Regions from separate parts of the Lactobacillus sp. HMSC08B12 genome, predicted to be linked through region 1. Evidence: riboswitches for the same ligand, from Rfam matches in the RefSeq annotation. Region 1 holds a riboswitch; the other holds the start of a gene.
The links. A riboswitch is a leader RNA that binds a small molecule or an ion and turns the genes downstream of it on or off. The one in region 1 is predicted to bind lysine.
Positions count from the first base shown of each region.

Region 1 (5,985 bases):
CAGTGGCAGCGCGATTACTTCATACGCGTTGACCTTCCTGGGCGTGCCTTACGTTTGGGGCGGGACCACGCCAAGCGGCTTTGACTGCTCCGGCTTGGTACAATACGTTTACAGCCACTTCGGCATCAACCTGGGCCGGACTACTTACACCCAGCAATACGCCGGCACTAAGATCAGCGTGGCCAGCGCCCAAGCTGGTGACCTCTACTTCTGGGGTTCATACGGCTCAGCCTACCACGTAGCCATCGCCTTGGGCGGCGGCCAATACGTCATGGCTCCAGCCCCAGGCCAAAACGTGATGACTGGCAGCGTGTCATCATACACGCCAAGCTTTGCCGTTCGCGTTTTAGGCTAAAAATTTCCCATCGATATCAAACAGTTTAAGCAGCGTCAGCCAGCCAGCTGGCGCTGTCTTCTTTTGCCTGGCTATAATTAAAGGTGTACTATTTTATTTATAATCGCTTTATTTAGAAAAAATGTGTAGTCTTTAACAAGTTTTTGTGTATATAATTGTTTTGAAAATAAAAAATTGCTGATTTTTATGAGGCGGGAAGAATTAAAAAGAAAATTGTTTTTGTTTTACAGCTGATTGCTAATGGCTATTTTGCTACCTAGCCTTTGCGCTTGATTGTAGACAATTCTCCCAAGTGGCGCTTGTCCGGACCAGCCAATGGCTTTTTGGGCTTCATGGACCGGGTGGCCAAAAGTGTTTCCTGGCCGCTCTTCCTGGCCTACCTGCTTTTGCTAGTGATGATCGTGGTCGCCACTCTTAGGACTTACTTCTTTGAATTCAAGCAAGACAAGGTAAAACAAGCTTGGCAGAAGGTTGTCTGGTTTTTGCAGCTGATCATTAATGAGTTAGCTTGCCTGGGCTTGGCCTCGTCACTGACTATGCAGGTTTACGATAGTCAGCAAACATGGACAATTATTTTTGACCTGTTCATGCTGTTTATCGTAGTTATTTTTGCTTTTGCCTTGACGGAAAAATTTACTAATCGCGGGGGAAAAAACTAAATCGCAAACAGAAAAAAGCAGCCGTGAGGCTGCTTTTTGCGTGTAATTAAATTTGCGGGCCACGGAAGTTGGCTAAGAACTTTTGGGTCTTTTCGCTTTGCGGATGGTTGAAGATTTCATCCGGGCTGCCTTGCTCAGCCACGTAACCGTCGCTCATGAAGAGGACCTGGTCGGAAACTTCCTTGGCGAAGGCCATTTCGTGGGTAACCACGATCATGGTCAAACCAGTCTTGGCCAGCTTCTTCATGGTTTCCAAAACTTCCCCGACCATTTCTGGGTCAAGGGCACTGGTCGGTTCGTCAAAGAGGAGGATTTCCGGGTTCATGGAGATGGCTCTGGCAATCGCTACTCTCTGCTTCTGCCCACCGGACAATTGACGGGGCTTAGCGTCGACGTAGGGATCCATCCCAACGGTCTTCAGGTTCTCCAGGGCAATCTTCTTGGCTTCTGCCTTTGACCGCTTCAGAACCAGTTCCTGGCCGATCATGCAGTTTTGCAAGACGTTCTTGTTTTCAAAAAGCTCAAACTGCTGGAAAACCATGCCGACCTTGGACCGGTAGCGGGGGATGTTGTATTTTTCATCCAGGATGTTCTGGTCATGGAAAAGAATTTCCCCGCCAGTTGTATCTTCCAGCAAGTTGATGCAGCGGAGCATGGTTGACTTACCACCACCGGAAGGACCGATGACCGTCATAACCTTGCCCTTGTGGACTTCAAAGGAAATATCCTTCAAAACTTGGTGTTCACCGTAAGCCTTTTGCAGGTGCTGAACGTTTAAAATAATTTCATTATCCTTGTAATCAGCCATTTTTTACTTGTCTCCTTCCTGCTTGCCGACTTGAACTTGGTTGGCCATCATGTTGTAGTTTTCAGGACCTTCGATGTGCTTTTCAATCAAGTTGAAGATCCGGGTGATCGTAAAGGTCAAGAAGAGGTAGATGACCGAGATGACCAGGTAGGTTTGGAAGAACTGGAAGCTCTGGCTGGCAATCGTTGAACCAACGAAGAACAGTTCTGATACTGAGATGATGCTCAATACGGAAGTGTCTTTGATGTTGACGATAAATTCGTTGGTGATTGACGGCAGGCAGTTCCGGATAGCCTGTGGCAGGATGATGTGCCACATTCTCTGGTTGTGGGTCATCCCCAAAGCACTGGCGGCTTCAAACTGCCCCTTCGGCGTGGAGATGATCCCCCCGCGGATAACTTCGGCCAGGTAGGCCCCGGTGTTGATGGAGACGATGATCAAAGCGGCAACCATTCTGTTCAGGTTGATGTGCCAGAACTGGGCGATCCCGTAGTAGATAACCGCGGCTTGTACCATCATTGGCGTGCCACGGAAGACTTCAACGTAGACGGATAAGAGCCACTTGCAGAAGGCTAACAGGCCCTTTTTGAACTTGTTCTTTGGTTCTGGAATAGTCCGGACGATGCCGACCAGCAAACCGATGAAGAAACCGGCGATGGTGCCGACCAGGGAGATCAAGAGAGTCATCCCGATCCCTTCCAGGATCATCTGCCCGTAGTTCTTCAGCATGGAAACCAGCCAGTTTTCCTTCTTGGTGCTGGTCTGCGGCTGCTGCTGCACGGCTTCCTTCATCAGCTTGTTTCTTTCTGAAGTGGAAATGCCGGCCAAAACCTTGTTAACCTGGCTGAGCAGCTGGTCGTTGCCTTTCTTAACCCCGATGGAAACTTCCGCGTCAGAAGAGGAGACCTTGAAGCCCTTCATCTTAGACAGGTTGACCCCGGTAATGTTGGAGTCCATCATCTGGAAGGAAGTCAGTTCCGTGTCTTCAGCCACGTAGCCGTCGATCGTGCCGGCTTCCAGGGATTCCCGCATGGCGGCAAAGTCCTTGGAGGCTGGTTCCCGCTTGGCCCCTGGCAGCTGCTTGATCAGGTCGTAGTGCAGGGTCCCTTGCTGGGCAGTCAGCTTGGCCCCCTTGAAGTTAGTTAGGTACTTGGCCTTGGCGTACTTGCTCTGCTTGTTGACGATAACCACGAAGTTGGTGGTCCGGTATGGGCTGGTAAAGTTGATGGCCTTCCGTCTTTCCGCCGTCGGGCTCATCCCGGCAATGATCAAGTCGATCTTGCCACTGGTCAGGGCTGGCAAAAGCCCGTCCCATTGGGTCTTTTCCACGATAACCTTCTTGCCCAGCTTCTTAGCGATGATCTTGGCGATCTTGACGTCGTAACCATTGGCGTAAGAGCTGGTCCCGTCGATCTTGACCGCGCCATTGGCGGACGTGGTCTGGGTCCAGTTGTATGGAGCGTAGTTGGCTTCCATACCAATCTTCAAGGTGCCGCTGGCTTGCGCCAGCTGGCTCCAACTGACAGCTAAGACAAGCGTCATGACCGCCGCCATTAAGGCGCTAATCCAGCTGCTGTGCTTCTTCATCTGAATAAACCTCCGATATGTTTTTAGTAGTTATGAAATACAATAAAAAGCGGCAAAAAAGCCCCACTGCGGTATACAATGAGGCTTGCTTTGATTCTGTAAAATTCAGTATGAATACCAAAAATTATAGCGCTCCCTAGAAAACTAGGACAGTCTGCAGAATCTTCTCCTGCAGCCCAACCAACAGCGCGCACGACCCCACTGCTGATTTCGGCGATATCCCTTAATAACAAGGCTCAACACTGTCAGTGAGCTCCCCTTGTGTTTGTGAACGATCGCGACCTCTATTGTATTGGATAATTTTCAACTACATTTAGGCTAAATTACTTTTAAGAAAAAGTCAAGAAAAAATTAGTTTTCTGAATTTTTGTGATTGCCCTTTTCTTATTTACATCCAGCCGTGATCATCCGCCCAGTCCCGTTTCTTCATGCCAGAGACGTAGGGGTTGCCGGCCACATAATAGCGCAGAGGCGCCTGGGCCCAGGCCGGGTCAGCCTGGACGATCCCGATTCTGGGCGAAGCAATGATTTCTTTAGCCGGCTTTTTCTCAGTCAAGTCAATAACGAAAGGGGAGTCCGCCAAAGGGGCCAGGTCCCAGTTTCTTGACTTGATCCCCATGGCCTGCATTAATTTGGCCGGTCCATTGGTCAAAAGGACCCCGTCTTTGCCGCCCCGGTTTTTAAGCATTTGGTCTAGGCCCCAGACCGGCTCAATGGCCCGAATTAAGACCCCTTGGGGGTTGCCTTCTTCCTGGCAGGCGATGTCAAAAAAGACGTACTGCCGCTGGGAGTAGATGTAGATGGTCCCGCCGGCCCGCCACAGGCCCTCGTTAGCCTGGCTTCTTCTGCCCCCGTAGGAGTGGGCGGCCCGGTCGTATATGCCCAGGTAGGCTTCGGCCTCAACGATATAGCCGCCAATTTTTTTCCCGCCGGCTTGATAATAAAAGGGGCGGCCGATCAAATCCCGGCATATCTCGCTGGTGGGCCGGCCGGTGAAAAAATTCCTGTAGTCCATTGCTTAATTAATCTTTCTAACTAAAATAGGGAATGTAGTAAAAGCTGTAATAAAAACTGTTTTTAAGAGAAAGCGTGCGCCTATGTCAACGATCAAAACTGTCCGTATCTACGCCAAAGACCAGCCCGCCGGCTACCGGATCTTAGTCGACCGGCTCTGGCCCCGGGGAATCAAAAAAGAAGCCGCCAATTTAGACGAGTGGAAGAAAGAGCTGGCTCCCAGCCGGGACTTGCGGACCTGGTTTAAGCATGACCCGGCCCGGTACCCGGACTTCCGCCAAGATTACCTGGAAGAATTGGCAGACAATCCGGAATGGCCGCCTTTCGTGGAGCATTTGCAAGAGCTTTTGCAAAAAGGGGACGTCCTCTTTTTGTACGGGGCTAAAGATGAAGAACACAACCAGGCCGTAGTTTTAAAGGAGGCAGCTGAGGAAGCTCTGGCTAAACTTGCTTAAAGACCTCCAAGGCGTCACCGGTCAGCTGCTTGATCCCTTGTGCCGGGATCTCAGTCAAGTTGACGGCCCAGATTTTGGCGTCTTTTGCCGCGTAGCCTAAGAGACCGGCGAAGGGGTAGACAACGAAGCTGGTGCCGACGATCACGACCAGGTCGCTTTGCCGCATTTCCAGGATGGACTGGTTGACATTGGCCGGGTTGATGCCTTCCCCGTAAAGGACGATGCCGGGCCGGATGATCCCGCCGCACTCGTGCTTGTAGCCCTTGGCGTAGTCCTCATAGCTGACCTTTTGCTTGCACTTGGAGCAGTAGATGTCGTAGAGGTTGCCGTGAAATTCGGTCACGTGCTGGTTGCCGGCCTGCCGGTCCAGGGTGTCGATGTTCTGGGTGATGAGGGCCCCTTTTTCATTGCAGATGGTCGCGATCTTTTCGTGGATCATATTTGGCTTGGCGTCCGGGAAGTACATGTTTTGCATGACGAAGTCATAAAAAAGCTGAGGCCGGTCATAAAGGGTCTCCTCGCTCAAGATGACTTCCGGGGGCTCGCTGACCCCGTTGTAGATGCCAGTCTTAGACCGGTAGTCGGGGATGCCGGAGTGGGTTGACACGCCTGCCCCGGTCAAAAAGACAGGGTGCTTGGCCTTTTTTAAGTCTGCTTTAAATTCCGCAAGTTTTGCTTGGTCCATTTTTTGCCTCTTTCTTAAAAAACGGCTGATACCTTTTGATTTCATTATAAGCGCTTGGTTTGCTATAATTAAGCTACTAGTTGCAGAAGATATTATATTTGAGGTAATCCATGGACACGTTATTTTACTTGGTCGCCGACACCGTGCTGGCGGCCTATGCCGGCTACAGCTGGTACAGCCAGGCCACGGTGATCCTGCGGGCCCGCTGGCGGATGACGGCGGTGGTCATGCCAATCCTATTGGTCTGGCTGGGGGCCAGCTGGGGCTACCTGGACCTGGGAACTCCCGGCTTCATCGTCTTCCTAGCCCTCTTCATTTTGACGGGGATCCTGGAAGCCACGTCGGGCTTTGCTGACAAGCGGGTGGTTTTGAGCGGCTACTTCCGCCGGACTTTGAAATACAGCGAAATCAGCCAGGTGATC
Region 1 is NZ_KV793109.1:30,745-36,729, forward strand. Features, by position in the region: gene HMPREF3168_RS01400 (C40 family peptidase) at 1-355, shown strand, start outside; gene HMPREF3168_RS10560 (hypothetical protein) at 619-1,014, shown strand; gene HMPREF3168_RS01410 (amino acid ABC transporter ATP-binding protein) at 1,061-1,822, opposite strand; gene HMPREF3168_RS01415 (ABC transporter substrate-binding protein/permease) at 1,826-3,409, opposite strand; lysine riboswitch at 3,529-3,704, opposite strand; gene HMPREF3168_RS01420 (DNA-3-methyladenine glycosylase) at 3,798-4,424, opposite strand; gene HMPREF3168_RS01425 (DUF488 domain-containing protein) at 4,507-4,878, shown strand; gene HMPREF3168_RS01430 (NAD-dependent protein deacylase) at 4,865-5,563, opposite strand; gene HMPREF3168_RS01435 (hypothetical protein) at 5,674-5,985, shown strand, end outside.

Region 2 (5,985 bases), on a different contig from region 1:
CTGCTGGTCAGTCAAGCCAGTCGTCCCTACGATTGGCCGGTAGCCGTTTTCCAAGGCATAGCGGACGTTTTGGTAGACAGAGGCTGGTACAGTAAAGTCAACCCAGATATCTGCTGCGTCGGCTGGAATTTCATCCAGGCTGGTGTACAACTTAGCGCTTGCTGGCAGGCCATAGTCTGCTGGATCGCTGCTCTTTAAACGGTGGGCCAGGCCGGCCGTTATTTCAAAGTCTGGCAGGCTTGCTACTAATTTAACGACTTGCTGGCCCATTGAGCCGGCAAAACCGGCCAATAAAATTCTTGGCATCTTAATCTCCTTCTAACATATCACGCGTCAGCTGACTAGCTAATGCATCCTTCGGCAGCTTCAAAGCAGTGGCGAGTTCTTCCTTTTCTTCATCGTTCAAAGCTACAAGCGGCAACCGTAAGCCGCCTACTTGGTAACCCATGGCAGCTAAAGCCGCCTTAACTGGTGATGGTGACGGGAACATGAACAGGGCTTTCATCCGCGGGGTCAGCCAGCGCTGCAGGCTGCCGGCCAAGGCAAAGTTGCCCGCGTAAAGTTCATCGTACATTTCCCGCATTCTTGGGGTGTACAGGTGACTGGCAACTGAGATGACCCCGTCAGCGCCCAAAATTCTGGCCGTCAGCGCCTGGGCATCTTCGCCGGTAAAGACGGCAAAGTCTACTGGCCGGCCGGATACGATCTCTTCGATTTCTTCCAGGCTGGCGCACTGCTTGATACCGGCAATATTGGGGTGCTGGGCCAGCTGTAAAATAGTTGACACTTCCATTTTAACCCCAGTCCGGCCCGGAATGTTGTAGATGACTACTGGAATGTGAACCTGGTCAGCAACTGCCGTAAAGTGAGCGATCATTGACCGCTGGTTTGGCTTGTTGTATGGCGGAACGACAACCAAAGCATAGTCGATGCCCGGAATCTGGGCAACTTCTTCAGTAAAAGCAATGGTTTCTGCTGTGTTGTTACTGCCCGTGCCGGCAATAACCGGTACACGCCCATTTACAATCTGACCAAAGCGGGTGTACAAGGCGATCTTTTCGTCATGGGTCAAAGTTGGCGTCTCACCAGTTGTCCCGCCAATCACAAAGCCGTTGCAGCCCTGGTCAATCAAGTTGTTGGTTAATTCAGTCAAGCTGGCAAAGTCGATCTGTCCGTCTTCCGTAAAAGGCGTAATGATTGCTGTCAGTAAGTCCGCGTTTTGTAAGTTTTGGTTCATTGTATTTGCCTCTATTGTTTCCTTAGCCTTCTGTCATCCGGTATTCCAAAAAGCCGGTAATTGCCGCAATGCCGCGGCTGATTGAACTTTCCTGGGGGATTAATGTTGCTGAGTGCAGGGGTGAATCGTCCTCAATACCCAGCCAGAACATGGTTCCCGGGATCTGAGCCAGGAGGTAGCCGAAGTCTTCTCCGGTCATCGCCGGGGCCGTTTCGACATATTCAACCCCGTCAGCCTGCTTCATGTATTTAATGAAGTTTTCAGTTAATTCCGGGTTATTTTCAACTGGCCAGTAGCCGCCTTGGTTGAGTTCCAGCTTGACTTTGACGCCGAAGCTCAGCTCAATTCCCTGGCAGACTTCGGCCAGCCTTTTGTCGATCAATTCGATCATGCTTTGGGTAAGTCCCCGGATCGTGCCTTCAATTCTGGCTGAATCAGCGATTACGTTTCTGATCTTGCCGGCAGTCAACTTGCCCAAGGTGATAACCCCGCTTTGAACCGGATCAATATTTCTGGAAATGATGGTCTGGACCTGCATAATCAAGGCTGCTGCCGCGACAACCGCGTCATTTGACAATTGCGGGAAGGCAGCGTGCCCGCCCTTGCCTTGAATATCAATGTTGACTTCAGTCGTTCCGGCAAACAAGGTGCCGTTCCGGCAGCCAATCGCCCCAGCCGGCAGACTTGGGTTATCATGCAGGCCGTAGAATTCATCAACATGCCACTTACCGGTGAAAAGTCCCAGCTGGTAGGCCTTCATGCCGCCGCTCTCGCTTTCTTCAGCCGGCTGGAAGAAGAACAGGAGGTTGTCAGTTGGCTGGTGCTCGCTAAAGTAGCTGAGAACACCCAAAGCAACAGTCATATGGATGTCGTGCCCGCAGGCATGCATCACGCCTTGGTGCTTGGAAGCATATGGCAGGCCGGTTGCTTCAGTTACCGGCAAAGCATCAATATCCGCCCGGTAGCCGATGGTCCGTTTAGCCTTTGACCCCTTGACCAGAACCAGGAGCGCGGTTGGCAATTCTGCTGGCTCCCTGATTTCCAGGTAGTCTTGCTTCATCTGCTTGATCACATCCAAGAGATAAGCATGGGTTTGATATTCTTTTAAAGCCAATTCCGGGATCTGGTGGAGTTGGCGCCGGATTTGAAGCAACTCGGCTTCGGTCAATACTGCCATTGAAAAACTTCCTTAATGTGGACTAACTTATGTCTGTTTTGTTTACTTTAACTTGACTCTTTACAGCTTACGCAGGTCTTCTTCCAGGCCGGTCTTGCTTTCTGTCTTGGCGTCGACTTCCTTGATTACCTTGGCTGGAACGCCGGCAACCACCGTGTGCGGAGCCACATCCTTGGTCACAACCGCACCCGCTGCTACAACTGCACCTTGACCGACGTGGACGCCTTCCAGGACAACCGCGTTGGCACCGATCAGAACGTCATCGTCAACGCGGACCGGCAAGGCAGAAGCTGGTTCAACCACCCCGGCTAAGACCGTACCGGCACCGATGTGGCAGTTCTTGCCGACGATCGCCCGGCCGCCTAAGATCGCGCCCATGTCGATCATTGAGCCGGCACCGATTTCCGCGCCAATGTTAATTACCGCCCCCATCATGATAACCGCGTTATCACCGATCAAGACCTGGTCACGGATAATAGCGCCTGGTTCGATCCGGGCATTGATTTCCTTAAGGTCCAGCAAAGGAACAGCTGAATTGCGGGCCGTGTTTTCCACGCGGACAGATTCAAAGTCAGCTTCGTGTTCTGCTAAAAACGGCTTGAGATCTTGCCAGTCGCCGAAGACTACGCCGGCTTGACCGCTGACAAAAGGATCCGTGCCATCTGGGAAAGTGACTTGATCAAGGCCGGCGCCTCGCAAGTAAACCTTAACCGGGGTCTTCTTTGGTGCTGAACCAATGTAGTTGATAATGCTTTGCGCGTCTAATTCTGCCATAATATCTTTCTCTTTCTAATCTGCATCTGTTTCTGTTACTTCGAAGAGGCAAAGAAAAAGCTCCAGATTGCCTTAACAATCTGGAGCCCGAAAAATTCAAAATCAAATTCTCTCGTCAAATTGCAAGCGCAACGCAGGTACCTTCCCTGCGACAGTCCATGGCCTCTTAAGCCATAGCCCAGCCAATCCGCCTTGCCAAAACGGACGCTTCGGCAACCTCCCCTTTCTTGCAAGTTCTCCGCCTGGCTGGCTCCCTTGCCTTACTCTTGTCGGTTGCGCCTCTTCAATTTGTAGTCAGTTTATAATATTGGCCTCATCTTGTCAACACCTTTTCAGCTTTTTATTTGCATTTTTTTATTTCAAGCTTCCTCAAGCACTGGTATCACAATGTTTAGAAGGCGATTATCATGATTTTTCAGAATCTTTCTTTGCATTTTCCAGAGAAAAATGGTAAAGTCCATTCTGATTAAACTTAAATTATGATTAAAGACAAACACGAAAGAGAGTAGCCCATGAAAGTTGTTAAGTTTGGTGGCAGTTCCCTGGCTAGCGGCCCTGCTGTAGAAAATGCTTTGAAGATTATTACCGCTGAAGCTGAAAGACAAGTTGTCGTTACGTCTGCCCCAGGCAAACGCTTTGACGATGACATCAAGGTCACTGACCTTTTGATCAAGTACGCCCATGAAATCAACCATGGCAGAAACGGGCTTGAAGTTGCTGACCGGATCTTCCAGCGCTACGTTGAAATCGGCGAGTACTTTAACTTGCCGCTCGAAGAAATCTTGCCCTTGAAAGAAATCCTGCTGAATTTGCCAAAGGAGCACTATCCAAACAAGAACTATCTGCAGGCGACCTTTAAGGCCCACGGCGAGCGGCTTAACGCCAAGCTGATTGCGAAGATTCTGCAAAGCCAAGGGGTAAAGGCCCGCTATGTTGATCCTAAAGATGCCGGGATCATCGTTACCGGTAGTCCAAACAATGCCTCTGTCAACCCGGAAAGCTACCAGCTCCTAGAAAACTTTGCCTATGACGCTGACGAAAAGCTGATTTTCCCAGGCTTTTACGGCTATACTCTGGCTGGCCATATTGCTACCTTCTCAAGAGGTGGTTCAGACATTACCGGGGCGATTTTGGCCAGAGGTTTCCACGCTGACTTATATGAAAACTTTACTGATGTCGATGCTATTTTCTCCGCTAACCCGAAGGTTGTTGACCAGCCACAGCCGATCCACACGATGACCTACCGGGAAATGCGGGAATTGTCTTATGCTGGTTTCTCTGTCTTCCACGATGAAGCCTTGATCCCAGCCATTCAAGGGCAGATTCCAATCAATGTGAAGAATACCCAGCACCCGGAAAAGCGCGGGACCATGATCGTACCGGAAAAAGGCTTCAAGCCTGAAACCGTCATTACCGGGATCGCCAGCGGCAAGCACTTTGGTGCCCTCTACCTGCACAAGTACCTGCTCAACAAGGAAGTTGGCTTTACCCTCCGCATCCTGCAAATCTTAAACAAGTACAAACTGTCCTATGAACACATGCCAACCGGGATTGACGACTTGACTTTGATCTTTGACCGGGACACGTTAAACGATGAATTGATCGACCAGATCTGCAATGAAATTCAAAATGAAGTCAGTCCTGACCACTTGGAATGGATCAGCGATTACGCGATTATCATGCTGGTCGGTGAAGGGATGAGGGACCGGATCGGGGTCATCCGGGATATTGCCACCCCTGTAGCCAGAGAGGGTATTTCTCTCCGGATGGTCAACCAAGGGGCTTCCGAAATTTCTATCATGCTGGGCACGGCAGCTAAAGATGCCGACCGGGCGGTAGCCGCGATTTACGACTACTTTTTCAAGCAAGAAGCACAAGGAGAATAAGATGACTAAATTATTGAAAGTCCACGGCTCACAGAATTCCTTCTTCATTCTGGACCAAACTGAACTGGAAAATCCGCTGACTGATAATGAACTGCGGCAATTGACCCAGACACTTACTGATCACAAGACTGGCCTGCTTGGCGGAGCTGACGGCATCCTGTCAGTTGAGGAATCAAGCCACCCAGGCGTTTTAGGCAAGATGCGGGTTATCAACGCTGACGGCAGTGAAGCCTCAATGTGCGGCAATGGTCTTAGAACAGTTGCCCGCTACTTGCACGAAAAGACCGGAGAAAGCCAGTTTAAGGTGGAAACCATGTACGCTGACCTGGCCGTCCGGCAAGCTGATGACTTTGCAGAAGGAGTGCCGGCTTTCGGGGTAGAAATCTCCCCTATCCGCTTCAATAAAGAATCTTTGCCTTTTGACAATTTGGGACATAACCGCCTGCTGGACACTCTGGTACCAGAACTGGTCCCAGGCTGGCGTTTTAGTGCTCTGGCCGTGCCTAATCCCCACCTCATCGCCTTTATCAAAGAAGAAGACCTGGAAAGTCCGGTCTTAGGAGAGCTTGGTGCCTACTTGAATGGCGAAAATCCATACTTCTCAGACGGGGTCAACATCAACTACACCGTTATCCGCGGCGATAGCCAGCTTTTTGTCAGAACCTACGAACGGGGCGTTGGCTTTACTAACGCCTGCGGGACAGGGATGTCAGCCAGCTCATTGGCCTTTGCCTTGACTCACCCGGACCTGGGCCACTTTGAAAAAGAGATCTCTGTCTACAATCCTGGCGGTATGGTCAAGACCGTCTTGCACCAAAAGGATCACGGCTACTGGATCGAACTGATCGGCAACGCGACTGAAACCCATACTACTGAAATTCCAGAAGACCAGCTGCACAGCGGCCAGGTTA
Region 2 is NZ_KV793089.1:13,263-19,247, forward strand. Features, by position in the region: gene dapB (4-hydroxy-tetrahydrodipicolinate reductase) at 1-306, opposite strand, end outside; gene dapA (4-hydroxy-tetrahydrodipicolinate synthase) at 308-1,237, opposite strand; gene HMPREF3168_RS00095 (N-acetyldiaminopimelate deacetylase) at 1,260-2,414, opposite strand; gene dapD (2,3,4,5-tetrahydropyridine-2,6-dicarboxylate N-acetyltransferase) at 2,475-3,188, opposite strand; lysine riboswitch at 3,304-3,480, opposite strand; gene HMPREF3168_RS00105 (aspartate kinase) at 3,701-5,074, shown strand; gene dapF (diaminopimelate epimerase) at 5,076-5,985, shown strand, end outside.
Region 2: linked by a shared signal. The riboswitch ahead of dapD (2,3,4,5-tetrahydropyridine-2,6-dicarboxylate N-acetyltransferase) and the one ahead of HMPREF3168_RS01415 (ABC transporter substrate-binding protein/permease) in region 1 are both predicted to bind lysine.